Regions from separate parts of the Lachnospira intestinalis genome, predicted to be linked through region 2. Evidence: predicted binding sites of a transcription regulator. Region 2 holds the regulator's gene; the other holds the start of a gene.
What was found. The regulator HrcA, encoded in region 2, represses chaperone genes, less so after heat shock. The targets are predictions, from matches to a motif close to TGTTAGCACTCNNNNNNNNNGAGTGCTAACA.

Region 1 (15,320 bases), 130 kb from region 2:
CAAGAATCTTCTGCTGTAAATAATCCCTGATTTCCACTTCCTTTGGAAGATAATCGTTTGTTCCTTTAACCGGTGTAACCTTCATAATTGCCTCCTAGACTTTTCCTTAAACTCACTTCTTCTTATCATACCATATCCGGCATTTGAAATACAAGGTCTTTCACACACTTCTTTGCGCCCTAAGCACACGGTCATCACACAGTTTCTTTTTTACGGTTTAAATAAGACACTGCCGAAAGTGCCGCAACATTGCCCTGTCCCGCCGCTTTAATATACTGATACGGCGTTCCCGCAATATCGCCGCAGGCAAATAATCCCGCCACATTCGTTTCCATCTGCAGATTGACGGCGGCATGATTTTTTTCGGTCTTTAAGCCCGGAACGAGCTGTCCCGGAAAGACGGCTTCCCGTAAAATGAAAATGCCGTCCACCGGATACAGCTTTCCGTCAGTCTTTAACTGCTCCACTTTCATCGTGCCGGTAATCTCTGCCGGCTTTTCCGTACAGATTTCAATGTTACCGGAAAGCCCCGGCAATACAGCTTCTTTGCCCATTGGAAAGTATAACACTTTTCCCACAATTTCCGCTAAATACTGTGCTTCCTCAACGGATTCTTTAGTATATCCGATAACTGCGACCGTCTTTCCTTTAAAAAACTGTGCATCACACGTTGCACAATAGCTGACGCCGCGTCCCAAAAATTCATTTTCACCCGGAAACGGCTTATCCGCCGTCATGCCGCAGGCTAAAATCACGCTGTCTGCCCGGTACTGCTCCTGTCCTGCCTGAATGGCAAAATAACTGCCCATTGCATAAACGGCATGAACTCTTTTTTTCGTAACCGCAATCTGCAATTCGTCCAAATGTCTTTTATATGCCTGTGCCAGCTCCTCTCCCGAAACGGCAGGCAGTCCCGGATAATTTAAAATCCGGTGTGCTTTTGCCACCTTACTGCTCACCGGCTCAGCGCCGAACAAAAATATCTCTTTATTTCTGATTTTTGCGGTAATAGCGGCAGAAATGCCCGCCGGTCCTGTACCGATAATCGCAATGTCCGCAGTCTTTATATCCTGTGCCACTTGTCATGCTCCTTTCACTTTTTTGCATTTTTCTTCAGTGCTTTTCAAATTTTTTCGCACCTCTGCACCATATTACTCTGTTAGTATATTGCAAAATATGTATGTCATACCCGTTCTTATCCGCAATCCACGGTAATTTTCGTATCCGATAAAAATCTGTTCTCTGTCCGTGTCCTCACATATTTGCACTTACCTTAATTATAAATGGAATACCACCGTTGCCACATTAAAGTATATCAGTATTGAACAGGTATCCACAATCGTTGTAATCAGCGGCGATGCCATAATTGCCGGGTCAAAATGCAGCTTCTTTGCAAGCAGTGGCAGAATACAGCCGATAAGCTTTGCAAAAATAACTGTAATAACCAGTGAAATTGAAATGACAACCGCCAGTGAAAAGTTCTTATACATCAGCAGGATTCTAAGCCCGTTTGCCAGTGCCAGAATCACACCGACAATAATTGAAATCCGGAATTCCTTAAACATCACCTTAAAAATATCACGAAAGGTAATTTCTCCCAGTGCAATCCCACGGATAATCAGCGTGGAACTTTGTGAACCGCAGTTACCGCCTGTATCCATCAGCATTGGAATAAAGGATACTAAAATCGGCACTGCCGCAAACGCATTTTCATAGTGTGTGATAATCACGCCCGTTGCCGTAGCGGATAACATCAGCACCAAAAGCCACACAATTCTGTTTTTGGCATGTGTCAGCACCGGTGTTTCAAAGTAAGATTTTTCACTCGGATTGACTGCTGCCATGAGTGATATATCCTCTGTCGCTTCATCAACCACAACATCGAGTGCATCATCGACCGTAACGATTCCGACCATACATTCATCGGTATCCAGAACCGGAAGTGCCAGCAAATCATATTTTGAAAATAACTGTCCGACCTGCTCCTGGTCATCGCCCGTATGCACAAAAATAATCTCTGTCCGCATAAGTTCTTCAATCGTTTTGTCGTCATCTGCCACCATTAAGTCTTTGGCGGTCACAATGCCTACCAGTCTGCGCGCTTCAAGCACATAGCAGGTATAAATCGTTTCCTTGTGGATTCCTACTTCTTTAATATGTGCCATTGCCTGCTTTACGGTCATGGTGCGCTTGAGTGACACATATTCTGTTGTCATAATGCTGCCTGCGCTGTCCTGCGGATAATCCAGCAGAATATTAATCTGCGCACGCTTCTGCGGATTGATATTGGATAAAATCCTTGTTACGACATTTGCCGGTAAATCTTCCAGTAAATCCACGGTATCGTCCATAAACATATCGTCTATGATTTCTTTTAATTCCGTTTCCGTGAAAGCATCAATCAGACAGCTCTGTGTTGCATTGCTCATATTGGCAAAAACTTCGGCTGCCTTTGCTTTCGGAATCAGACGGAATGCCTGTGCAAGTTCCTTTTCTTCAAATTCTGACAGCAGTGAGGCAATGTCTACTGCATTCATCACATTTAAAATGCTTCTGATTGCTTTGAATTCTCTTGCTGCCAGAAGTTCCATAAAAATGTTCTTCTCCATTTTCTATGCTCCCTTCTGTCGTATCCGTATTCTGTAAATTTTCCGAATGATAACTGACGCCCGAATCCATTTGCCTCACCTCCTTTAATACTAAAAAAACTCCGTCTGACGACGGAGTTTGAAATTCAATCTTAATCTTTGCGCACCTGTTTCTTTATCTGGCGCTGTGCTTCCGTCGTCCAAGCTTTAGCATCACAGGGCATATTAGTTGCATTAGGTTATGCCTTAAACCGACATAGCCTGCTGACCAACGATTTGTGTCTCCACAAATTTGCGGCAGCAACCTTAGGAAAATCCAAATCCCTGTGGTAACCTCACCTACCGAAGTATTTCGTTTTTTTCATTATAGACACAGAAAATAAAATCTGTCAACTGCTTTTTTCGTAAAAATCATACTTACCGTGTTTTTTCTTCGTCCATAAAATAAAGCCTTGCGCCGAAATCCGGGAAGTAACGCACTTCATCATTCAGTCCCGTTGCGCAGAATGCCTGCTTTAAGCGCACACCGCAGTACATCAGCGTATCGCCGAATACATGGTAGTCCTCCCGCTCACCGTTTATTTTAATCCATTTGGCGGCGAGGTGCTGTATCAGGGAATCCTGACGGATATGCACCGGCGATGCGGTGTTGACCAAATCCCCGAAATCCTTGATATTGTACTTTAACGCACGATTGTAAAAATGATACTGCTTTTCAGGGTCTAATCCCTTTGCATAAAAGCATGTATGCGGCGTGTTTGCCACCGCAAGTTTATTCATCAGCAATCCGACCGCTTCGGAAGTATCTTTTTTGACACAGCTCCACTCCATCAGACTGCCGCCGCCCGCCGACAGTACACTGCTGTCACGGATATCCCTGTCCGAAAAACTTCTGCCGCGGTAAAAAATTCCCCGCTGGAACAGCTCCCGCTTTTCTTTATACAAGGTAATCTGTGCTTTCACCGCCTCAAGTTCTTCTTTGGACATATCACAGAAATTACATTCATAACCCAAATTCCCGAAAGCCGCCACGGCAAAGCGTGTTTCAAGCGGCGTGCGGCGCAGTGTCTGGTGATTCGGGCTTGCTGAAACGTGTGAACTAAGCACGGACGGCGGATAGCCGTAAGTGTAATTGTTCTGAATCTGCGCGCGGCTGACCGCATCTGTATTATCGCTTGCCCAGATTTGCGGAAAATAACACAAAATGCCGAGGTCAAAGCGGTTGCCGCCTGCCGCACAGCCTTCAAATAAAATATCCGGAAAACGTTTTGTCAATACGTCCATGCAGTGATACAGCCCGCAGATATAGCGGTGTGCTGCTTCACCCTGTCTGTCCGGCGGCAGATACGGTGAATAATCATCACTGAAAATCCGGTTCATGTCCCATTTGACATAAGAAATATCCGCACCGGAAAAAACACGGCTCATTTCTTCAATGACAAATTCCTGCACCTGCGGATTGGCTAAATCTAAAATCCGCTGGTTTCTGCCCTCGGAATGATTCCTGCCGGGAACGGCAGCTGCCCAGTCCGGGTACTTTTCATACAAACGGCTGTTGACACTCACCATTTCCGGTTCTACCCAGATACCAAAATCCAGTCCAAGTGCTTTGATTTTCTGCGCAATTCCCAAAAGTCCGCCCGGCAGCTTCTTTTCATCGGCATACCAGTCCCCAAGGGAACTCTTATCGTCATTCCGGTTTCCAAACCAGCCGTCATCCATGACAAACAGTTCGATTCCCGCTTCTTTTGCCGCCTTTGCAAGGCGTAGCAGTTTCCTTTCGTTAATGTCAAAATACGCCGCTTCCCAGCTGTTTAACAGCACCGGGCGCAGTTTCCGTTTCCATGTGCCGCGAACAACATGCTCCTGCACAAAATCATGCAGTTGGTGACTCATTTGATTATAACCTGATGCCGCATAGGTCAGCACCGCTTCCGGTGTTTCAAAAACTTCACCTGTGCCAACCGTAAAGCAGAAATTTTTCGGCTGGATACCGGAAACGATTCTTGTACGTCCTGCCTGCACCTCTACAGCTTCATAGTGACTGCCGCTGTAAATAAGATTTATTCCGAAACACTCTCCGGTGTCCTCGGTCGTTTCTTTTCTGCCAAGCATGATAAACGGATTGGCACGGCTCGATGACGTTCCCGTAAAGGATTCATTGACATATTTTCCGGTTTCAAGCACGGCTTCACTGCGGTTCATTTCCCGTGTCCATGCGCCGTGAAATGTTGAAAGCACATAGTCTGCCCTGTGTAAATCAAGCTGCATGCTCATCAGCCGCCTAAGCTTCACAGGCTGTTCTCCTTCATTTTTAAAAACAGCGCGCCTTGTAATCACATCGCAGTCTTCGTATACGTCATAATACAGTTCCAGCTTTGTTTTTCCTTCTTTGTCTGCCAGAACGACCTTGAGCTGTTCGGATTTGCCGTTTTCATCATATGCACCCGGAAGTGTCTGCAAGCCGCATTTTGTTTCGGAAATCTGTGCGCTCTCAAACAAAAAATCCGCCGTTGTACTGCCATCCGCATATTCTGTTTCAATAAACGGTTCACGGATATCGCCTTTTCCGTAAGATGACATTTCAAGACAGCAATCCTCCAATGAAAGATTTTCAAAACTGCTGTCATACGCAATCGTATTGCCCGGAAGAAATGCCCTTTTTTCCATCATTACGGTCTGCTGTGCATGAATCCGCCTTCCATAATACAAATGCTCCGGATGTCCGCTCTCCATGACACAAAATACATAAGACGTATGCCGTGTATGCAGTGCATACAGATTTTTTTCTATCATAATCATATCGGAAATCCTTTCTTTATCATATATACCTTTTAAGCCCGCAGTGTATTGTTAATCTCCTCCATTTTACTCTCTGTCAGAATATATTTCTTGTGAAAATAAAACACAGCAAGTAACAGTCCTGCAATCGGAAGCACCGTCATTGTCATACGCAGTCCGACCAGCGAACCGCCTGCCTGTGCGGCTTCTCCCGCCACAACTGCCGTATCCTGACTTAAATGGCTCAGCGACAGGCACACGGATACAACCAGTGCCGCTACACCGGAAGCTAATTTTACAACAAATGTCTGCATAGAAAAAATCACGCTCTCGTCCCTGCGCTTATTTTTTAATTCACCATAATCCACGGTATTGGCAAGGAAAATGGTTGTAAGCACCAGTAACATGCCGTTTGCCGCAAAGATGAAAAATGCCGGAATAAACAGTATAAATACATTGGACATTGTTGTAAATACAAGCACCAGCAGCACTAAATATCCTGCTATCGCCATGGCAAAGCTCACGTAAAAAATGCGGATTGTATTTAAAAATTTACGCAGTAACGGAAACAGAATCATCATCGACAATATCTGTATTGCACCGCCAAAGGTGTTAAACAGCGTATAGCCGTTGTACCAGTCCGCACCGCCGAAATCATATTTAAAAAAGTAAATCACCAGATTGGACGTAATGTATACCGATGTATTAATCAGCACAATGGTAATAACAACCGTCATTGCCTGGTCATTTTGCAGTAATGCCTTAAACATCTGCTTTATGGACGGCGCATCGACATCAACCGTTGATTTTTCTTTGATATTCAGACAGGTAATCAGAATGAATACAAAAAACAATACGGATAAAATCAGGGCAAACCACTTAAAGCCCGTTCTTTCATTGCCGTTTCCGAAAAAGTAGACGCACTGCATAGTGATAACCGTTACAAGTGCAGAACCGACCCCGGCGCAGGAACGTGCGAGCGTGGAAAGATTTTCACGTTCCTTTCCTCCCTGCGTAAATGCCGGAATCATGGACCAGTACGGAATATCCATCATGGTATAGGTCACACCCCATAAAATGTATGTAACCGCCGCATAGGCTACCAGCCCGCCGCCGTCCAATGCAGGCGGTGCCGCAAACATCAGATACAACACGATGGCATTGAGCGCCGTTCCCACAAACAGCCACGGACGAAACTTCCCGAACCGTGTCCTTGTCTTTGCCACAATAACCCCCATAACCGGGTCATTAAACGCATCAAACACGCGCGCCGCCATTAAAATCATGCCCATTGCAATCGCGCTGACACCTAAAATATCCTGATAATAATACAAAATATAACTTGCCGAAAACATATAAACCATGTCTTTTCCCACGGCACCCAGTCCGTAAGAAGCCATTTCCCTTTTACTTAACATACCTTACCTACTTTCTGCGGCTGCCAGTTCCACCGCCTTGTATGCCCCATCATATATGCCTGCTTTTTTATTGGCTTCAATGCAGTTACACATCTGAAATAACAGCGTTTCTTCATTTAAAAACAACTCCAGCATTTGCAGTGTATGACCGGTGTCACGACATTCCAGCGTACCGTCACCGATTTCTGCCGAATGGACTGCACCCCACTGTTCATGTCCACCGACACGCTTGATAAACAGCTTCGGCACCGGATAAAATGCCAGTTCGCTCGGTTTCGTAACCAGCACATCACAGCTTCTCATCAAAAGATTGGTACAGTAAACCGCTTCAAATATATTTTCATGCCAGAATCCGTGGATTCCCGTGACTTCTCCCGTCAGGGCTTCCTCTGCAAACTTTTTTGTATTCTCCCAGTTGTTAAAATGTTCACAAGAAAGTGTCTTCATCTGCGGAATTTCTGCCTTTAACTGCTCCCATACATTTTTATAATCGCCCACATTGACATACAGTGCAGCACGTCCGTCCCTGATATGCGGTATTAAATAACGGATAATCTCTGCAAAAATTTCTTTCTGCGCACCCGCACCGCCAATCGTCAAAAGAAAGCGCATCGGTTTTTTCTGCATTTTGCGCGCCCGCCTTGCCGCACAGTCTTCTTCGATTCCCTGCACCAGCTCATGGTCAATGTAGTGGCCTGTATACACAAGGCTGTCCTTTGGCATTGGATTTAACACTTTGTTTTTATCCATGCCGTTTAAAATACGGTAGCCTTGGTAGGCAAAACGCGTCTGCACCGTATGAATACTGCCCTCTGACAAATGCAATGCCATTGGCCAGTTATCCGGCACGGCATTGATAACACGCTTCATGCCCGCATGCACCGCCGCCTGCGCCGGCCATACATGTGTGGCAATGACCGGAATTTCTTTTGGCACATTTGCAAATACAGCTGCCATCAGTTCCGCATTTTTCTGGTCTGATGCATTGTAAGAAAGCTTTCTAAAGCCCTCGTAATTCATCGGTTCCCAGACAAACCGGTTAAACAGACGGCTTTTCTGGGACAATCTTGACCCCAGTGAGTATAAATCATTCTGCGCACGGATAACCTTTGTACAGGTCGTATCTTCATAAGAATTCAAATCCATCCAGTACGGTACATAGCCCATTGCATGTGCCGCCGAAGCAATCGCCATGGAAATGCGGTAATGACCGAAGCCCATGCGGATATTTCCCACAATAATGCCTTTTTCCGTATCAAACGGTATCGTTTGATTTTTCTCTCCGGCTGTGCCGTGCTTTTTGGCAACACGCACATCGACAATGCCAAGCGTATCGCCAAGCACCGCATTTTTACGAAGCCGCACCGGATATTTTGTGCCGGTATCATCGCCATATTTTTTGATAAATTTTTTCTTAGAATGAATGGCATTTCTGTATGCCTTGCGGCCGATTTCATTGCCGTAAATCATTTTTGATTTGTCTTCCATAACCTTGCCCCTTTCTATGCCTTTTTCTCGATTCCGTCCAGTAAAATGCCAACCACTTCGCTTAACCCTTCCGTATAGGAAAGTCCACTGTTGACTAAAATATCACGCTGGAAAAACTGCTCCAGTGCGGCTTCCATCATCAATTTAAAAATGGATAAATTCACGGGACGGATACATCCTTCTTTTATTCCCTGTTCCAGCAGTCCCATCGTCATTTCCCAGCCGCCTTCCAGCCGCTGTTCTACCCTTGTGTATATTTCAGGATATTTTTCCTTGAGCAGATACAGCTTCGCAAAATTAATGTCTTTATAGCTGTCCGGCATGACACCGAGAATTGCCCTGATTTTCTCCACTGTGGACAATGCTTCATTTTCCAATATGGCACGCTCGCTTTCCTTTATCGTATCAAACAGGTAATCAACCATGGAAAGAAACAGAGAATTCTTGTCTGAAAAGACCGTATATATGGTTTTCTTGCTCATGCCGAGGATTCCTGCAAGGTCATCCATGGTGAATTTCAATCCCTTTTGATTAAAGGCTTCTATCGTACCCTCTAAAATCTTCTGCTGCAGTTTTTGTTCCTGTATACTTTCTTTCATCGTTCCCTCCTTCTCCGTTTGTGTTTTGTGTAGTACTTTTGTTGGAAACTATTTTTTATTTTTTAGTTTCCATTATTATATCATATTTTATTTTTGTGCGCAATTGCTATTTTTATATGTATTTCTTTTTATTTTTTGTGCATGTATCACATATTTTTGTTCGTATTTTTCATAATCTTCCACTATATTTTGCGCCTGACAACCGCAATGATTTTAGGCTTTTGCCCCTGATAGTTTTGTATTAAATAAAAAGACTCCACAGCCTATGAATTTCTCCGGCTGTGGAGTCTTTCTACCTATTATATAGGGTTATTTATCAGCATTTTTGACATTTCATCAAAATGCCTTATAAGTTGTACAGTCACAATTTGCAGTTACAGGTTATCCTTCAATGGCAATATACTTATCACCCTTGACCGGTGCCTTTTCTTTCTTTGGAACAGAAAGTTTTAAGATACCGTCCTCGTATTTTGCCTTGATATCTTCCTGTGTCAGGTCTTCACCAACAAAGAAGCTTCTGCTCATTGCGCCAGCATAGCGCTCCTTGCGGATATATTTGCCGTCTTTCTTTTCTTCATCTTTGTCAAGACCTTTAGAAGCACTGATGGTCAGATAGCCATTTTCAAGGCTGGCACTGATTTCATCTTTCTTAAAGCCCGGCAAATCAATATCTACTTCATAACCGCTTTCCGTTTCCCTGACATCTGTTTTCATAACATTAGAAGCGTGCTTACCATATAGAACCTTGTCTACATCCGGGAACTTAAATCCATTCATAAAATCATCATTAAATAAATCTTCTCCAAAAATACTAGGCATTAACATAAGTCATCTCTCCTTTTCTAAAATCGCTGCTCATTTACCTGTTACTCTGGAACCGGGATGTTTTAAAACAAATTCAATTTCTTTATTTGTTCCTTTCCTTTGTTCTAGTTGTACTATAGCACTTATTATTAGCACTGTCAATAGGCGAGTGCTAATTTTTTTTAATTTTTTTGTGTACCAGATGATCCGTCAAAAAGCCTGCGGCTGTTATGAACATTTATATCGTTGAATAAACTGTTCTTTTTCACAGGGTCTGCCATAATAGTATCCCTGTAAATAATCAACCTGCATTTCTTTCATTTTAAGGCTCCATTCTTTTTTTTCAATGCCCTCTGCACATATCCTGACATTAATACTATGTACCATCGGAATGATGTTTTTATACAATTCATAATCTCTTGCATCATTCATCGCCTTTGCAGTAAAATCCCTATCCATTTTCACATAGCTGGGATTCATATCACGTATACAATGGAAATTAGAATACCCTGTGCCAAAATCATCTATTACAAAGCAGATATGGTTCTCATCCAACGCTTTCCTGAACTTACAGAATACCGGTGTCATATCCATAAATCCACTTTCCGTCATTTCAATACATATGGAATCCGGTTGTAAATCATATTTTTTAATCACATCCAATATATCTCTTTCAACATTGCCATGCATAATCTGAACATATGAAACATTTATATTCATCTTAAAATCAGGAATATATTGCTGCATTTCACAACATGTTTTCGCTGCTTCATCTAATATATATCTTCCTGCCGGGATAATTAACCCGGTTTCTTCCAGTAATGGGATGAAGTCTACTGGTGAAACTGTCTCCGTATCTTCTTCAGAGGTCATTGAGAAACGCATAAGCGCCTCTGCACCAATAACCCGCTCTGAGCTGCAATCCACAATTGGCTGGTAATACACCTCAAAGCCGTTGAATCCATTCACAACAGAATTACGGAGTGCCGCTACTATCTTTCCTGTTCTTAAAAAGCTCTCGTAGTCGTTATCATCAAATATATAGAATCCATTTTTTCCCATTTTTTTGGCTTTTTTAAGGACAAATGCAAATTTCTTGCGGCACTCCTCGTAGCCTTCGCAAAATGTTACCGCATCCACAACACCAACAGAAATCGAAAAAACAGCCTCGTAGTTTTCAGATACTATAAACTTATACAGTCTGTCATCTATCTTTTTCTTAAGCTCCGCGGCATAGTCCTTTGAAGAATGTTCCAAATCAACAATCACATACTGGTCGGCTACAAGATGATATATCCTCTGTTTATCAGAAAGACATTCCTTCATGCAGTCAGCTACACTTTTCAGAATATAATTGCCGTAAGCCGCTCCACGTGAACTATTGATTGCTCCAAAATCATCTATTCCTATATGCATAAGAAATCCCTTAGAAAGGTGTGTCTTCTGCGAGCGCATATAGGCATTAAATTCAGGACCTCCAAGCAATCCTGTGACATTATCTGCTCTTCTTTGATTGCCAGTCTCTTTCATGCAGCCAACCAAATATTGTGCGTTCCCTTGTGAATCATCAATCACTATACCGCGGCAGTTAATCCATACCGGCATGTCTTCTTTATCAAGCCATCTGTAATGAAGATTATGTACCTTTTCTTTTCCTTCATATATAGCCGCAAGGTGCTCCTGGAGCATCTTACGGTCTTCTTCATAAACCAACTGTAAAACATCATTAGTAAAATTATTCATAACATTATCCGATATCTTAAAACGGTTCACAGCCGATTCAGAAAATTCTATTGTATTATTCTGCAAATCATATACATATAGATAATCATCCATACATTTTGCGATTATTTCTAATAAAGTTTCTTTTGGCAGCTTACCAAATACCTTAAATATATTCTCACTCACAACAAGAACCTTTCTTTCCTAATCGTATCATAAAATACCAGAGTTAAAAGTCCTAACCCCACATGAACCTGCTCATAAGTGGAATCAGGTCTTTTATGCCCCAATATCATTATAATTCTCTTTTAACCTTTAGAATAACTTAAATCTGTTTACACGCTCATTCATCTTATCTGCACCCTCTGAGAGATTAATACTAATTGCTGTATTCTCTTCTGATGATGCTGCTGTACTCTGTACAACACCTGAAAGCTGTTCAATTCCCTGTCCGACCTGCTCTAATGACTCTGCCTGTGCATTGGCTTTCTCCATTGTATTCTCTGCCATTTCTGCAAACGAATCCATGTCCGAAATAATCTGATTGAAAGCTTCTGCCGTTGTAATTGTAACTGAATTTCCTCGTTGAATTTCAACTAAAGTTTTATCTATTAAATCTCTTGTATTTACCGCTGACTTCGCACTGTCTGCAGCAAGTTTTCCTATCTGATCTGCTACTACCGCAAAGCCCTTACCTGCCTCACCTGCCCTGGCAGCTTCTATCGAAGCATTAAGAGCTAACAAATTAGTCTGTGAAGCAATATCTTCAATATCTGTAATAATATTACCTATTTCCTTAGATATTTCTGTAATATGTTCCATCTCTGTCAACAGAACATTCATTTTTTCCTTTTCTTCATTCGCTTTGTTCGCAGAAGCTTTTACACGTTCAGATGCATTTTTTGTTTCCTTTGCAGTATCTACAGCAAGGTCAACAACTGTATCTATTGTTGCATTCAATTCCTGAATAACTCCGGCCTGTTCCGTTGCACCATCTGATAAAGACTTTGATGCACTTTCAACTTCCTTTGCGTTATGTGTAACCTGTTCAGCAATACCGCTAATTTCTGACAATGTACTGTTAAATCGTTTTAAAATATATACAAGTGACTCTTTCAATTCTGAAAAATCACCCAGAAACGGTGTAATATCATCACCATTTCTTGTCAAATCACCCTGAGCTATCAATTTAACCTCCTGAGAAATCTCACGGACATAATCTGAAAGAATATTCATTGCTTCTTTCAGCATTCTTATTGTATCTCCGAACTCATCATCTGATTCGTAAGTAAGCATTTCTATATTAGACAGTTCACCTTTTCTAAGACTGGCAACTGCTGCATCTATCTGCTGTACCGGTTCTGTTATTGAATCTGTAATTATCTTTCCGATAACTGTTGCAACTACTGCAATCGCGATTCCTGTTACAATAATGACAATAAAAATAATAATAGTACAGATGTTGGCAAGTGTTTTCGCATTATCTAATTCCACCTGGAAATCATCATGTAATGTATTTAATTGTTTTACAAATGACATATAGCTTTCATATGCACTTCCGATCATAATCTTCGCTGCTTCAGCCTGTTTATTATCTCTACTCAATTTGTATACTTCATCTGAAGTTGATAAGTATTCTTCCCACGCAGAAGTTGCCTTTTCGTAATCGGCTTTTCCTTGCTGTGCTTTCTTATTTGAATTAATTATCTCACCTAACTTAGCTGTCGCGTCTTTAATCTGACTTTCTATATTATCATTTTCTTTTTCACACGTAGCCATCGCTGCGGCATCTGATTCTACAAGATGCTGATACTGCTTGATTCTATACTTAGCAGTCATTGTTTCTAATTCCTGCAGATACTCAAGTGAAGGAGACCACACTTCCGTAATATGACGTATATTCGAACGAATCACTAATGTCGATACAAGTGCCACCAGTACGAAAAACGCTGTCATAACTAATACCGCCATCCGATATACCTTCAATTTCTCTGCAACTTTTAAATTACCTATCCATTTTTTTAACTTTGCCATATGGTTTCCCTTTCTTTCGTTTTTTGAATGAATTTTTTTACTGAATTCCATTGTAAAAAGCTCAGAAACGACTGAAATTCCCCAGCTTTATAATTGTCTCTCAGTTAATCGTGTTAAAACTATCACAATTTAGTTTGAAATGCAATAAAATTTTTTATTTTTTTTTGTATTTTTATTGTTTTTTTGAAGCCTAATCTAATATGGATTTTAAAATTTCCGGCTGTTGTTCTCTTTCCATAACAAGATTTTTTGAGAGTTGTTTATTTCCCATAATATAAACAACTCTCGAAAATTCTAAGTGCTTTATGCAATATTCTGCTTCAGGCACGTCTTAATATCATCTTCCGCGTTGCTGATTGCACGGATATGAAACGTATCCACCAGATACTGCAATACATTCGGGCTTAAAAAGGCAGGGAGTGTCGGTCCTAAATAAATGTTTCTGACGCCAAGGCTTAACAGTGCGAGCAAATCCGCTACTGCTTTCTGCTCATACCAGGACACAATCATGGAAAGAGGCAGTCCGTTTACATCGGTATTAAACGCATCGGCAAGTGCAGTGGCAATGCGTACCGCCGAATAAACATCGTTACACTGTCCGACGTCCATCAGACGCGGCAGTCCGGCAATTTCACCAAAGTCCAGCTTATTAAAGCGGTATTTTCCACATGCCAGTGTCAGAATCACACAGTCCTGCGGCACCATTTTTGCAAATTCCGTATAATAATTTCTTCCCGGTCTTGCGCCGTCACAGCCGCCGATTAAAAAGAAATGGCGGATTGTTCCGTCCTTTACGGCTTCTACTATCTTTTCAGCACAGGTCAGCACCGCCTGATGTGCAAAACCCACTGTAATTTCCTTTTCTTCTTCATCATCGGAAAATCCACCTAGTGCCAATGCCTGTTCAATGATTTCATGAAAATCCTTTTCGCCGTTTTCCTTTTTAGGAATATACTTTACTCCTTCCCAGCCGACAACATTGGTGCTGTAAATCCTGTCCTTATACCCCTCACGCGGACGCATCAGACAATTTGTTGTCATTAAAATACAGCCCGGCAGATTGTCAAATTCTTTCTGCTGGTCCTGCCATGCACCGCCAAAATTGCCCACCAGATGCGGATATTTTTTCAATCCTTCATAGCCGTGACCCGGCAGCATTTCCCCATGGGTATAAATATTAATACCTGTGCCTTTGGTCTGTTCCAGCAGCATTTCCAAATCTTTAAAGTCATGTCCCGATACGATGATAAACGGTCCTTTTTTTCTACGAACACTCACCTTATGCGGATACGGATTGCCATAAACGCTTGTGTTCGCTTCATCTAACTGTTTCATTACCTCTAATGCCATTTCACCGGTACGCATCGTCATCCGAATTAATTCTTCCACCGTCAACGCATCGTCTGTAAGTGCTTCCAATCCGTAAATATAAAAATCATCGACCTGTGTGCTGTAATATCCCAGTTCTCTTGCCTGATGTCCGTATGCGCTGATGCCTTTTAATCCATAAAGAATCGTCTGTCTTAATGAACGGATATCTTCGTCAAGTTCTTTGTCATACATAATTCCTGCCATCGGCGCATCTTTTAACATTTCACTTTTGGTTTCCGGCAGATTATAAACTGCTGCCGGGCGGTTGATTTCTGTCTCTGTCTGCTCCCGCAATTCTTCCTTAATGTTTTGCGATACCTTTAATAATTCCACATGTACATCTGCATCAAAATTTACATTTGTAAGCGTTGTAAAAAGAACGTTTTCCAAAAAACGCACCACTTCTTTAGGCGCATGTTCCCCTGTTTCCAATAATTTTTTTGCATAACAGCAGATTCCCTTTGCCTGATAAATCAGCAAATCCTGCAAATTTGCGATTTCCGGTGTCTTTCCAC
Region 2 (15,320 bases):
CCGGTGTATCAGTCACAGACGAGCCTGTATGTGTTAAATAAGCAGAGCCAGGGAACAACAACATTAAGTGATTTGCAGTCATCAACACAGCTGACACAGGATTATATGATTCTTGTAAAAAGCCGTACCGTAACAGAAAAGGTTATCAGTGACCTTGGGTTAAATACGACAAATGAAAAGCTTGCAAAGCAAATCAGCGTATCCACACCATCTGACAGCCGTGTGCTTGAGATTACGGTTTCTAACAACGACCAGTATGAAGCAAAAAGAATCGCAGATAAAGTAGCGGAAATTTCAGCAGATTCTATTTGTGATATTATGCAGATTGAAAAGGTCAATGTATTTGAGGAAGCAAATATTTCTGAAAAGCCGTCAAGCCCGAACTGCTTAAAAAATGCAATCATCGCATTTGTATTAGGCATGGTGCTTGCAATTGCCATTGTTGTTATACGATTTGTAATGAATGATACCATTAATACATCTGAAGATATTGAGAAATATCTTGGAATCAGTACCCTTGCATTGATTCCTTTATCAGAAGATTTAGATGACAGTGCGGAAGCTGCGGCAAAGAGAAAGAAGCATAAGCACAGTTCTTCAAAGAAGGGAGATAAGTAATGCCTACAGTTAACATTGAAAGACTCAGAAAGTTAGATTACCGCTGTAACGAAGCTTATAAGACATTGAGAACCAATATCCAGCTGTGTGGTTCTGATATGAAAGTAATTATGTTTACAAGTTCTACACCGAATGAAGGAAAATCCAGTGTTTCTTTTAATCTGGCGGTATCACTTGCAGAATCCGGCAAAAAGGTAATTTTCATTGATGCTGATTTAAGAAAATCCGTTCTTGTCGGCAGATATAAGATTAATAAGGCTATTAAAGGACTCACTCATTTCCTGTCCGGCATGAATAAATTTGAAGAAGTAATCTGTACAACGAATGTAGATAATCTGTATGTAGTATTCTCCGGAATCGTTCCGCCAAACCCTTCGGAACTTTTGGCGAACAATTCATTTGATGCACTTGTAAAGGCGCTCAGGGATACTTATGATTATGTGATTATTGATACACCGCCGCTTGGCAGTGTTACAGATGCAGCGATTGTCGCACAGAAATGTGACGGTGCAGTGCTGGTTGTTGCAGCGCATATGGTTAATTATAAGTTCGTCCAGAAACAGTTAGAACAGCTTAAAATGACAAAGTGCAAGATTCTCGGAAGCGTTCTGAATAAAGTAGACCTTGCCGGAGATAGTTACTATGGCAAATACTATGGCAATTATTATGGCAAGTATTACGGCAATTACAGTCATGGTGATAAGGAATAATGCATAGCTGATATAACATGGAAGTTTAACCATTTCACGGAGGAGGAAACAAATGGAAAAAAAGCAGGGCGTTATTATAGCATTACTGGCTGTGTGCGTGTTCTTTTCGGTTATCATCGCGGCGATGTATCTGACCTCAGACAGAACTGCTCCGGTAATTACTGTAGATGAATCCAAGGTCAGACCGTATTCGGCAGAGCAGGGCGAAGAAGTGCTTAAAAGTTATGCAAAGGCAGTCGATGCAAAAGACGGTGATGTAAGCAGCAGCATTGTCATTGAAAATATCTATATTATGCCGGATATGACAAGGGCAAAAGTGATTTTTGCGGCAAGAGACCATAATAATAATGTATCAAAATACAGTTATATGATTGCATATGAAGCGAGCCAAGAAGAAATTGAAGCAAAAGAACAGCTGACCCAGGCAGAAACAACCACGGCAGCCGAGACGGAAAAGACAGAGACAGACAGTACAAAGAATGCTTCAAAGACGACAGAAGCGGAAAAGACAACTGCAGAGAGCGAAGCAGAAACAACTGCAGGCGGACCAAAGATTGTTTTATCGGCAACAGAAGCGACGGTTGAAGCGGGAAACAGCTTTAATGTGATGAAGTATATTTCATCTATTACGGATGATAAAGATACAGAGGATACATTATCCAGAAGAATTATAGTTAACGGTACATACAGTACTTCAAAATCAGGTACATATACATTGGATGTATATTGTACGGATTCAGATCTGAATGAATCAAACCACGTGGCATTTACACTGAACGTTAAATAAGAAAAAAATCAGATAATCCCCGGAGAGCATGCTGCTTTTCCGGGGATTTCTGCTGTTCATCTGCAATTTATGTATTTTATAAATAATTTATAGAAAAAATTTGAGATTGTTGTTGACAATACGGGGGTGTAGTGATATTTTAAGTATATCGATGTTAGCACTCCACCTAAATGAGTGCTAACAAGATAAGAAGGGAGCAGATGCCATGGAGCTGGATGATAGAAAATTAAAGATTTTAAAAGCTGTCATACAGAACTATCTTGAAACGGGTGAACCGGTTGGCTCAAGAACCATTTCAAAATATACCGATTTAAAATTAAGTTCGGCAACAATACGAAATGAGATGGCAGACCTCGAAGAATTAGGATACATTGTACAGCCGCATACCTCGGCAGGGCGGATTCCTACCGATAAAGGCTACCGCTTATATGTGGACGATTTAATGGCACAGAAAAAGCAGGAGTTAGAAGACCGGGAAAGCAAAGTGTCCGACAGAGAAAAAGAGGTTGATTCCATGCGGGATATTTTAAATGAAAAGGTAGACCGTGTAGAGGAACTGCTTCAGAATGTAGCGAAAGTTCTGGCAAAGGATACGAACTATGCAACAATGATTACAGCACCGCAGGTAAAAGGCAATAAACTGAAATTTGTACAGCTTTCTCAATTGGAGAGTGATAAGATTTTAGCAGTTATTGTAATGGAAGGCAATATTATCCGTAATAAAGTGATTGATGTCAGTGAGGCACTTTCACAGGAAAATATTTTAAAGCTGAACATTCTGTTAAATACTACACTGACGGGGCTGACATTGGAACAGATGAATTTAAGCATCGTATCCAAGATGGAGAATCAGGCAGGAGAGCATATGCAGCTTGTTAAAGAAGTGCTGGATGCCATTGTTGAAGCAATCAGCAATGAAGACCAGTTAGAGATTTATACAAGCGGTGCAACGAATATTTTTAAGTATCCGGAATTAAGTGATTCTGTCAAAGCGAGTGAGCTTATATATACTTTGGAAGAAAAGCAGAGCCTTTCAGGATTGATTGCAGACCAGCAGTCGGGGAAAGACAAAGAAGCGGACGACCATGGTATTCAGGTATATATAGGAAATGAAACACCGGTTGCTTCCATGAAGGACTGCAGTGTTGTTACGGCAACCTATGAATTGCAGGACGGTTTGAAAGGGACAATCGGAATTATCGGACCAAAGCGGATGGATTATGAAAAGGTTGTAGAATCGTTAAAGACAATCCAGACGCAGATGGACGAGGTTTTTAAGAAAACATAGGAAAGGTTGGTAAGAAAGTGTCTAAAAAAGAAGAAAAGAAAAATAGTAAAGAGTCTGTCGATGATGTAAAGATGACAGAAAAAGACGCTGATGCCGCTAAAACTGCTGGAGCAGAAGACGATGGCACGCAGGCACAGAAAGAAAACACTGATGCCGAAAATCCGAAGGAAGCGAGTCAATCATCCGAATCGCAGTCTGCCGATGGAATAGATACAAAGAAAAAGGATGCGAAGGACGCATTGATTGAAGAACTTCAGGATAAAGTAAAACGCCAGATGGCGGAATTTGATAATTTCAGAAAGAGAACTGAGAAGGAAAAGTCTTCCATGTTTGAAATGGGTGCTTCCGATATGATTAAGAAGCTTCTTCCAATCGTTGATAACTTTGAAAGAGGTTTCAATTCAATTTCAGAAGAAGAAAGAGAAACACCATTTGCAAAGGGCATGGATATGGTCTATAAGCAGACCATGAAGATGTTAGAAGATTCTGATGTCAAGCCGATTGAAGCACTCGGCATGGAATTTAATCCTGAACTGCACAATGCAGTGATGCATGTGGAAGATGATTCAGTCGGTGAAGGAATTATCGTTGAAGAATTCGAAAAGGGTTACACATACAGAGAAACCGTAATCCGCCATTCAATGGTAAAGGTTGCAAATTAATCAGTAAATGATGGGCAGAAGCCCTTAAGAAAGGAAGATAACTATGGGAAAGATTATTGGTATTGACTTAGGTACTACAAACTCATGCGTAGCAGTTATGGAAGGCGGTAAGCCGGTTGTTATCGCAAACACAGAAGGTCTTAGAACAACACCTTCAATTGTTGCATTTACAAAGAACGGAGAAAGACTTGTTGGTGATCCTGCAAAGCGTCAGGCTGTAACAAATGCAGACAAGACAATTTCTTCTATTAAAAGACATATGGGTACTGATTACAAGGTGGAAATCGAAGGTAAGAAGTACTCACCACAGGAAATTTCAGCCATGATTTTACAGAAATTAAAAGCTGATGCTGAAAACTATTTAGGTGAAAAGGTAACGGAAGCCGTTATCACGGTTCCTGCTTATTTCAACGATGCACAGCGTCAGGCAACAAAGGATGCCGGTAAGATTGCAGGTCTTGATGTAAAGAGAATTATCAACGAGCCGACAGCTGCAGCTTTAGCTTACGGTCTTGATAACGAAAACGAACAGAAGATTATGGTATATGACCTCGGTGGTGGTACATTCGATGTGTCTATTATCGAAATCGGTGACGGCGTTATCGAAGTTCTTGCAACAGCAGGTAACAACAGACTCGGTGGTGATGACTTTGATAATGTAATCACACAGTATATGTTAGAGGACTTCAAGGCAAAGGAAGGCGTAGACCTTTCTAAGGATACAATGGCACTCCAGAGATTAAAGGTTGCAGCAGAACAGGCTAAGAAGGAATTATCAAGCGCTACAACAACCAATATCAACCTGCCATATATTACTGCAACAGCAGAAGGTCCAAAGCATTTTGATATGACTCTTACAAGAGCTAAATTTGATGAATTAACACATGAACTGGTTGAAAAGACAGCAGAACCTGTACGTAACGCATTAAATGATGCAGGTCTTACCGCTTCAGACCTTTCAAAGGTACTCTTAGTCGGTGGTTCTACAAGAATTCCTGCTGTACAGGATAAGGTAAAACAGCTCACAGGCCATGAACCAAGCAAGACTTTAAATCCTGATGAATGTGTTGCAATCGGTGCATCTATCCAGGGTGGTAAGTTAGCAGGAGATGCCGGTGCCGGTGAAATCCTTCTTCTGGATGTTACACCTCTGTCACTTTCTATCGAAACAATGGGCGGTATTGCTACAAGACTGATTGAGAGAAATACAACAATTCCTACAAAGAAGAGCCAGATTTTCTCAACAGCAGCAGATAACCAGACAGCCGTTGATATCAACGTTGTACAGGGTGAAAGACAGTTCGCGAAGGATAACAAGTCCCTTGGACAGTTCAGACTGGATGGTATTCCGCCGGCAAGACGTGGCGTACCTCAGATTGAAGTTACATTCGATATCGATGCCAACGGTATTGTAAATGTATCTGCTAAGGATTTAGGAACAGGTAAGGAACAGCATATTACAATCACAGCAGGTTCTAATATGTCTGATGAAGATATCGATAAGGCAGTTAAGGAAGCTGCTGAGTACGAAGCACAGGATAAGAAACGTAAGGAAGCGATTGAAGTCCGCAACGATGCAGATTCAATGGTATTCCAGACACAGAAAGCCTTAGATGAAGCCGGAGATAAGTTAGATGCAAATGATAAGGCAGCTGTAGAAGCAGACTTAAATGCATTAAAGGCACTTGTTGAGGGCAGCGATGCTGAAAACATGACAGATTCACAGGTAGATGAAATTAAGGCAGCAAAAGAAAAGTTAATGGAAAGCGCCCAGAAGCTTTTCGCTAAGCTTTATGAAGCACAGCAGGCAGCCGGTGCTGGAGCAGCCGGTGCAGGTCCTGATATGGGAGCCGGTGCTGGTGCAGATGCCGGAGCAGCCGGTGCAAATCCTTACGGTGATGACGTTGTTGATGGTGATTACAAGGAAGTATAAGGTTTGAAACATTTGCTTCAGGTAAAACTGCATGGGGGAATTTCCCTCATGCAGTTTTAAGCGTATAAAAAGAAAGGTAAAAGTTATGGCAGATAAAAGAGATTATTATGAGGTCTTAGGCGTTTCACGCGATGCAGACGATGCGACCATCAAAAAGGCATACCGTAAGCTTGCAAAAAAATACCACCCGGATATCAATCCCGGAGATAAAGAAGCGGAAGCAAAGTTTAAGGAAGCTTCGGAAGCATATGCTGTATTAAGTGATGCACAGAAAAGAAAGCAGTATGACCAGTTTGGTCATGCGGCCTTTGAAAATGGCGGCGGCGGTGGCGCAGGCGGTTTTGATTTCGGCGATATGGGCGACATTTTCGGCGATATTTTCGGCGGCGGTGACATCTTTGGCGATTTATTCGGCGGCGGAAGAAGACGTAACAGCAACGGTCCGATGCGCGGCGCTGATGTAAGAACAACCGTTAGAATTACATTTGCAGAATCCGTAACCGGTACAAGCAAAAAGATCGATGTGAATTTAAAAGAAACCTGTACAAAGTGTAACGGAAGCGGTGCAAAGCCGGGAACACAGCCTGAAACCTGTGGTAAGTGCGGCGGTAAGGGTAAGATTGCCTATACACAGCAGTCTATTTTAGGCATGGTAAGAAATGTACAGCCATGTCCGGACTGTCACGGAACCGGCAAGATTATTAAAGAGAAGTGTCCGGACTGCTATGGCACAGGTTACATCAGCACAAAGAAGACGATTGAAGTCACAATTCCTGCGGGTATTGACAACGGTCAGTGTGTCAGAATCCAGGGTAAGGGCGAACCGGGTACGAACGGCGGCGCAAGAGGTGATTTACTGGTAGCAGTGATGATTGCCGCAGAACCTGGCTTTGAACGTGACGGCTACAACATTTTCTCAAATGTGACAATCAGCTATCCGACGGCTGTTCTTGGCGGTGAAGTTAAGGTAAAGACGGTTGACGGTGAAGTGCTTTATGAAGTAAAGCCAGGAACGGCATCCGGCACGAGAGTCCGTTTAAGAGGAAAAGGCATGCCGACACTGCGCAACAAAAATGTGCGCGGCGACCACTACATTACACTGGTTGTTGATATTCCGACAAGGCTTACCAACGAACAGAAAGAAGCTCTTGCAGCATATGATAAGCTGCTGACAGGTGAAGAAAAGCATATTAAGAAAAAAGGTTTTTTTAAGTAAAATAAACTTAATATATAAAGGGACAGTACAGCGTAGTGCTTTTTGCTTAAAATCTGCGCATACTGTCCTTTTTATGTCTGCGAACTGTGCAGCAGTCTTGCATAGATGCCCGTATTTGTGGTATATTAATTTATTATGATGTGCCTGAAATATGGGCGGCAGGTATGATTAAATGGAAATGAGGGCTATCAATGAATTTAAAAGAAATAACTACAGCATTGGATCAGCTGGATTTAAGTAAATACGAACTGATAAAAAAAGAAGAAATTGCAGATATTCATTCGGCAGGACTGCTGTTAAAGCATAAGAAAAGCGGTGCAAGAGTTGTTGTGCTGTCTAATGACGATGAAAATAAGGTGTTTTCCATCGGCTTTAAGACACCGCCGTTTAACGATACGGGACTTCAGCACATTATGGAACATTCCACACTGTGCGGTTCCAGAAAATATCCGGTCAAAGACCCGTTTGTGGAACTGTGCAAGGGCTCATTAAACACATTTTTAAATGCAATGACCTACCCGGACAAGACGGTGTATCCGGTGGCAAGCTGTAATCTGGCAGATTTTAAGAATATTACGGATGTCTATATGGATGCGGTATTTTATCCGAATATCTATCAGAGAGAGCAGATTTTTAAGCAGGAGGGCTGGCATTACGAATTAGACAGTATCGACAGTCCGTTAAAGTACAACGGTGTTGTGTTTAATGAAATGAAGGGCGTATATTCCTCACCGGACGATGTGCTTTCCAGAGATACGTTTGTATCTTTATTTCCGGATACGGCATACCGTTTTGAATCCGGTGGAGAACCGTCGCATATCCCGGAACTTTCTTATGAAGATTTTCTGGCATACCACAAAAAATGGTATCACCCGGCGAACAGTTATATCTATCTGTACGGTGATTTTGATGTGCAGGAGCGCCTTGATTATCTGGATAACGAATATTTAAAGAATTTTGATGCAAACGATGTGCAGATTGATGCGGATATCGCGATGCAGAGGCCGTTTGATATATTAAAGGAAGAAACACATTACTATGCGGTGACAGAAGATGAACCGCTTGAGAATAATACTTATTTATCTTACAACAAGGTGGTCGGAACGGCACTGGATAAAAAGCTGTATCTTGCAATGCAGATATTAGATTACGTGCTGGTTATGGCGCCGGGGGCTAAGTTAAAGCAGGCATTGATTGATAAAGGAATCGGAACGGATATTTACAGCAGTCTGGAATCCTCCGTATTACAGCCGGTTTATTCAATTGTTGCCAAAAATGCGGAAGAATCCCAGAAGAAGGCATTTGTTGATACGATTGAAGAAGTGCTGCGTGATATTGCAAAAAACGGCATTGACAAACGTATGGCACTTGCGGGCATGAATTATTATGAATTTAAGTTCCGTGAAGCGGACTACGGGGCATACCCGAAGGGACTGATGTATTATCTGACGATGATGGACAGCTGGCTTTACGATGAAAATGAACCGTTTATCCATGTTCAGGCACTGGATACATTTGCACAGCTTCGCAAAGAACTGGACGAGGGGCTTTTTGAAGAGCTGATTCAGAAATATTTACTTGACAACAGCCATGGCAGTCTGATTGCATTAGTGCCAAAGCGCGGACTGGAAGAAGAAAAAGCGGCAGAGGAAGCAAAGCGGCTTGAAACGTATAAAAACAGTCTTTCAAAGGAAGAGCTGGAAGCCATTGTGGCAGATACGGCGGCATTAAAGGCTTATCAGGACGAGCCGTCTCCACAGGAAGAACTCGAACGGATTCCGATGTTAAAGCTGTCAGACATTGAAAGAGAGCCGGCAAAGCTTTATATTGATAAAAAGAGTATTGCAGATGTGGATGTGATTCATCACAACCTGTTTACGAATCAGATTGCGTATCTGATGCTGGCATTTGACTGTAAGAAAGTGCCGGACGAACTGCTTCCGTATGTGGGACTGTTAAGCTCTGTTCTGGGACTTATGGATACGCATAAGCATACCTACCCGGAATTAACGAATGAAATCAACATCAATTCCGGCGGGATAGCTACGGACGCGGCTATTTATACGGACAGTAAAGACTTTTCAAAATACACGGTCATGTATGAAGTCAAGGGCAAGGTTTTATATGAAAAACTGCCGTTTGTACTGGAAATGATGCATGAAATCATTTATGAAACAAAGTTTGAAGATGAAAAGCGTCTGCGTGAGATTATTGCACGGATTAAGTCGAGAATGGAAAGCAATATGACAGGAAGCGGGCATACCGTGGCAATGCTTTCGGCAATGGCACAGTTCTCACCGTCCAGCTACTATTCTGACATCCTGCGCGGATATCAGTATTATGAGTTTATCGAAAAGGCAGACCGGGATTTTGACAGTATGAAAGAAATGCTTGCTGAGAATTTGAAGCGTACAGCGGCGCTGATTTTTACAAAGGAAAATCTGACGGTCAGCTTTACGGCAGAAGATGACGGACTGGAGCTGTTACAAAAGCCGATGACGGAATTTGTTGCAAAACTGGCACAGTTACAGGAAAAAGATGCGGTAAGAACCTTTAGACCGGTAAAGGAAAAAACAGCGTATACTTCTTCATCACAGGTACAGTACGTGGCAAGATGCGGTAACTACCGTAAGGCAGGGTATGAGTATACAGGGGCATTAAAGGTGCTTAAAATTATATTCTCGTATGATTACCTGTGGTTAAATGTCCGTGTAAAGGGCGGTGCATACGGCTGCATGAGCGGATTTTACCGCAATGGCGATACGTACATGGTATCGTACCGTGACCCGAATCTCGCCGAAACCAACACCATCTTTGAGCAGGCAGCAGAATATGTCCGCCGGTTTGATGTCAGTGAGAGGGATATGGTGAAGTTCATCATCGGAACAATCGGCGGCATGGATACACCGATGAATCCGGCATCAAAGGGCGTGCGTTCTTTCGGTGCATATATCTGTCATACAGAATACGCACAGTTAAAAAAGGAACGTGAGGAAGTGTTGAATGCGACAAAAGAGTCTATTCGAGCATTGGCGCCGCTCATTGAAACCGCGGTTTCACAGGACTATCTGTGTGTAGTCGGCAATAATGCTAAAATCCGTGAAAATGAGCAGATGTTTGAAAAAATAGAACCATTATACTTATGATGTCAGGGAGGATTTATGAATTTAGATGAAATGCTGGCGGCAAGTGGTATCAGCGGTGGTGCGGCTGCGGTCAATGGAAATACAAAATCGGGCTTTGTAACATTTGTGGGACGTCCGAATGTCGGGAAATCGACACTGATGAACCGGTTAATCGGACAGAAAATTGCGATTACATCCAATAAGCCGCAGACAACCCGTAACAAAATACAGACAGTTTTTACCGATGAACGCGGGCAGATTGTATTTGTTGATACACCGGGTATTCACAAGGCAAAAAATAAGCTGGGTGAATATATGGTCGGTGCGGCAGAAAAAACGATTGGTGAAGTCGATGTGATCTGCTGGCTGGTAGAACCGACAACGTTTATCGGTGCAGGAGAACAGCACATTATTGAAAAGTTAAAAAAGGTGAAAGCACCGGTTATTTTAGTCATTAATAAGGTGGATACGATTAAGAAAGAAGAAATTCTGCCGGTTATTGACCGCTATAAAAATGAAGTGGATTTTGTGGAAATTATTCCGGTTTCCGCAAGAAACGGCGACAATACCGATGATTTAATCAATGCGATTTTCCAGTATCTGCCGTACGGTCCGATGTATTATGACGAAGATACGATTACAGACCAGCCGATGCGCCAGATTGTATCCGAGCTGATTCGTGAAAAGGCACTGCATGCCTTAAACGAGGAAATTCCACATGGAATCGCGGTTGTCATTGACAGCATGAAAGAAAGAAAATCCCCGAAGGGTCTAATTACGGATATTCAGGCAACGATTATCTGTGAGCGTGATTCGCACAAGGGTATCATTATCGGCAAGGGTGGTCAGATGTTAAAGAAAATCGGTGCCAATGCCCGTTATGAAATTGAACGCCAGTTAGAAACAAAGGTAAACCTCCAGCTTTGGGTAAAGGTAAAAAAAGAATGGCGCGACAGTGATATTCTGATTAAAAACTTCGGATATGACAAGAAAAAAGACGAATAGCAGATGTGAAGCGGTATGGGAGATATTACAGAAGTAACCGGCATGATTTTATCGTCTATGCCGGTCGGTGAATTTGACAGGCGGGTGGTGCTGCTGACCAAAGAGCGCGGAAAGATTTCCGCTTTTGCCAAGGGTGCAAGAAAACCAAACAGTCCGCTGGTGGGAATTACCCGTGCCTTTATATTCGGAACGTTTCAGGTCTATGAAGGGAGAACTTCCTATACGATACGGCAGGCGTCCATTACACATTACTTTGAGGCGGTTATTTCGGATCTGGATGCGGTCTGCTATGCCTGTTATTTTGCAGAGATTGCGGATTATTACGGCAGGGAAAATCTTGATGCGGCAGATATGCTCAATCTCCTATATGTTTCGTTAAAGGCGCTGGCAAACAAAAAGATTCCGGATACACTGGTAAAATGTATTTTTGAATTAAGAATGATTGCCTTAAACGGCGAGTGTCCGGAAGTGTTTGCATGTAAGAATTGCGGCGGTACACAGGACTTAGATACGTATTCGATGACGGCGGACGGCATTTACTGCCATGCGTGTCACGGACAGGCGCCGGACGGCATACAGTTAGAAGAATCTACCGTATACACGCTCCAGTATATTGTCACGGCACCGCTTGAAAAGCTGTATACGTTTACAGTCAGTGAAAATGTACTCACGGAATTGAAAATGGTTTTAAAGCGTATCTGTGCAAAGCATTTGGATAAGCAGATGAAATCCGAAGCCATGCTGCCGGGGTAAAGTAAGCCGGGATACAGGACACGGACATATGTTCGTGCTCCGCGTTTCGGATATGTGCCTGTAAAATGACGGACTGCGGCAGAGCCGTACAGAAATAAGAATAAAAAGAGGATAAAGGATATGTCAGATATGTCACACAATCATCAGAAGAAAATAGCGGTTATCAACGATATGTCCGGGTTTGGGCGTTGTTCAATTGCTGTGGAGCTGCCGGTCATTTCGGCAATGAAGGTTCAGTGCTGTCCACTGCCAACGTCGATTTTTTCCAATCACACGGGTTTTGAAAGCTTCTTTTTTGATGATTATACAGATAAAATGGAAGACTATATGCAGGAGTGGGTGAAACTGGGATTGCAGTTTAACGGCATCTGCACGGGCTTTTTAGGCTCGGCACGCCAGATACGGATTGTGGAGCATTTTCTGTCACTGTTTCAGACAAAAGACAACATTACCATTATCGATCCGGTGATGGGCGATTACGGAAAAATGTATCCGACCTATACGCAGGAAACCTGTGAGGAAATGAAAAAGCTGGTGACACATGCGGATATTTTAACACCGAATCTGACAGAAGGCTGTATCCTTTCCGGAATGGCATATCATGAAAGCTGGACCAAAAAAGAGCTGACCCATATGGCAGAGCTTTTAGCGGAAACAGGACCGGAAAAAATTGTTATCACAGGTATCCAGCAGGGGAAATATGTGGCGAATTTCTGTTATGAAATGGGGCAGGAGGGCTATTTTATCAAGACCGAAAAGGCAGGGATGTCCCGTTCCGGCACGGGTGATATTTTCAGTGCCATTATTGCGGCAGATGCGGTCAACGGTGTGGATTTCCACGATTCGGTGAAAAAAGCATCCGCATTTATTAAAAAATGTATTTTGAAATCTATGGAAATGGACATTCCGCTGACAGACGGTGTCTGCTTTGAGGAACTGCTCACTACCTTAAAATAAAGATATGGAAAAGGAGATTATACGATGGAAATTCTTTATAAGGTACATAATAATCTGTACGTCAATCTGACAAATAAATGTCCGTATGCCTGTACGTTCTGTCTGAGGCAGACGATGGACAGAATCGGAGAATCCGACAGACTGTGGCTGGAAAGAGAGCCGTCTGTGGAAGAAGTAAAAAAAGAATTTGAAAAGTTTGATATGACACAGTACAACGAAGTGGTGTTTTGTGGCTTTGGTGAGCCGACAGAGCGTTTTGATGCGTTAAAAGAGATTGCGGCATTTGTCAAAGAAAAATATAACAAGCCTATCCGTATCAATACCAACGGTGCAGGCAGTCTGATTAACGGACGTGACATCGCACCGGAATTAAAGGGACTTGTAGACACGGTATCCGTCAGCTTAAACCATCCGGAAAAAGAGGAGTATTTAAAGCTCGTCAGAAGTAAATTCGGGGAAGAATCCTTTGATGCGATGCTTTCATTTGCAAAAGCGTGTACAAAATACGTACCGCATGTTGTTATGACAACCGTAGATACGACCATCAGTCACGAACAGGAAGCACAGTGTCAAAAGATTTGCGATGAAATCGGCGCGGCATACAGAATCCGCCCGTGGGAAGACTAGTGTGAACAATCCTTAAATCAAAGATTGTTGACACGGATATTTGCGCTGTGAATAGCACAAATATCCATATATAGTAATCGCGGCTTTGTAAGAAAGCCGCTCAGAAGAAGAATATGGTCTTGTCAGAATGATAAAAATAGTATAAAATTGTTGCATGTTTATGCGGAGTGTAAGCGCATAAAAGAAAAAGGATAGAGAAGAATGAGCCGCAGGTGCGGAGGAATGGAGATTAGAAATGGAAAAGACAATGGAAAAGATTGTAGCCTTAGCAAAGGCAAGAGGATTTGTGTATCCGGGTTCAGAAATTTACGGTGGACTTGCTAATACATGGGACTACGGCAATCTGGGTGTAGAATTAAAGAATAATGTGAAAAAAGCATGGTGGCAGAAGTTCGTTCAGGAAAGTCCGTACAATGTCGGCGTGGACTGTGCAATTTTAATGAACCCTCAGACATGGGTTGCTTCAGGGCACCTTGGCGGATTCTCTGATCCGTTAATGGATTGTAAGGAATGTCATGAAAGATTCCGTGCCGATAAGCTGATTGAAGACTGGGCAGATGAGAATAAGTTTGATTTAGGCGGTTCTGTAGACGGCTGGACACAGGAACAGATGAAGAATTTCATTGACGAACACGAAATCAACTGTCCGACCTGCGGAAAGCACAACTTTACAGAAATCAGACAGTTTAACCTGATGTTTAAGACATTCCAGGGTGTTACGGAAGATGCAAAGAATACCGTTTATTTAAGACCGGAAACAGCACAGGGTATTTTCGTCAACTTTAAAAATGTACAGAGAACATCCAGAAAGAAAGTACCGTTTGGTATCGGTCAGATTGGTAAGTCTTTCAGAAATGAAATTACACCGGGTAACTTCACATTCCGTACCAGAGAATTTGAACAGATGGAACTTGAATTCTTCTGCAAGCCGGGAACAGACTTGGAGTGGTTTACATATTGGAGACAGTACTGCATCGACTGGTTACAGAAGCTGGGAATCAAGGAAGATGAAATGCGTGCAAGAGATCATTCTCCGGAAGAATTATGCTTCTACAGCAAGGGAACAACGGATATTGAATTCTTATTCCCATTCGGCTGGGGCGAGCTCTGGGGTATTGCCGACAGAACAGATTACGATTTGACACAGCATCAGACCGTATCCGGTGAAGATATGTCTTATTTTGATGATGAAGCAAAGGAAAAGTACATTCCATACGTTATCGAGCCTTCACTGGGGGCAGACCGTGTAACACTTGCATTCCTGTGTTCTGCATATGATGAGGAAGAATTAGAAGGCGGTGACGTAAGAACCGTGCTTCATTTCCATCCGGCACTGGCACCGGTTAAAATCGGTGTGCTTCCGCTGTCTAAGAAGTTAAATGAAGGCGCAGAAAAGGTGTTTGCTGAACTTTCAAAGACTTATAACTGTGAATTCGATGACAGAGGAAATATCGGTAAGAGATACAGAAGACAGGATGAAATCGGTACACCGTTCTGCATTACATACGACTTTGATTCAGAAGAAGATAATGCCGTAACGGTACGTAACAGAGATACAATGGAACAGGAACGTGTAAAGATTGCTGATTTAAAGGCATATTTCGCAGACAAATTTACATTTTAATATGTGAGAGGAATC

Region 1: a site for HrcA is predicted at 9,826-9,856, ahead of WMO37_RS00355 (Hsp20/alpha crystallin family protein). Genes of this name have one in related genera too.

What each region holds. Positions count from the first base shown of each region.
Region 1 is NZ_JBBMFS010000001.1:79,026-94,345, reverse strand. Features, by position in the region: gene hisS (histidine--tRNA ligase) at 1-85, opposite strand, end outside; gene WMO37_RS00385 (NAD(P)/FAD-dependent oxidoreductase) at 195-1,079, opposite strand; gene mgtE (magnesium transporter) at 1,278-2,609, opposite strand; M-box (ykoK) riboswitch at 2,773-2,942, opposite strand; gene WMO37_RS00375 (alpha-galactosidase) at 3,006-5,390, opposite strand; gene WMO37_RS00370 (glycoside-pentoside-hexuronide (GPH):cation symporter) at 5,423-6,787, opposite strand; gene WMO37_RS00365 (DUF6937 domain-containing protein) at 6,791-8,275, opposite strand; gene WMO37_RS00360 (TetR/AcrR family transcriptional regulator) at 8,290-8,874, opposite strand; gene WMO37_RS00355 (Hsp20/alpha crystallin family protein) at 9,256-9,699, opposite strand; gene WMO37_RS00350 (EAL domain-containing protein) at 9,907-11,586, opposite strand; gene WMO37_RS00345 (HAMP domain-containing methyl-accepting chemotaxis protein) at 11,716-13,434, opposite strand; gene hcp (hydroxylamine reductase) at 13,738-15,320, opposite strand, start outside.
Region 2 is NZ_JBBMFS010000001.1:206,948-222,267, forward strand. Features, by position in the region: gene WMO37_RS00870 (YveK family protein) at 1-618, shown strand, start outside; gene WMO37_RS00875 (polysaccharide biosynthesis tyrosine autokinase) at 618-1,328, shown strand; gene WMO37_RS00880 (hypothetical protein) at 1,381-2,115, shown strand; gene hrcA (heat-inducible transcriptional repressor HrcA) at 2,321-3,403, shown strand; gene grpE (nucleotide exchange factor GrpE) at 3,475-4,065, shown strand; gene dnaK (molecular chaperone DnaK) at 4,109-5,998, shown strand; gene dnaJ (molecular chaperone DnaJ) at 6,084-7,214, shown strand; gene WMO37_RS00905 (insulinase family protein) at 7,406-10,360, shown strand; gene era (GTPase Era) at 10,391-11,344, shown strand; gene recO (DNA repair protein RecO) at 11,360-12,097, shown strand; gene WMO37_RS00920 (pyridoxamine kinase) at 12,218-13,054, shown strand; gene WMO37_RS00925 (TIGR04100 family radical SAM protein) at 13,079-13,681, shown strand; gene WMO37_RS00930 (glycine--tRNA ligase) at 13,917-15,305, shown strand.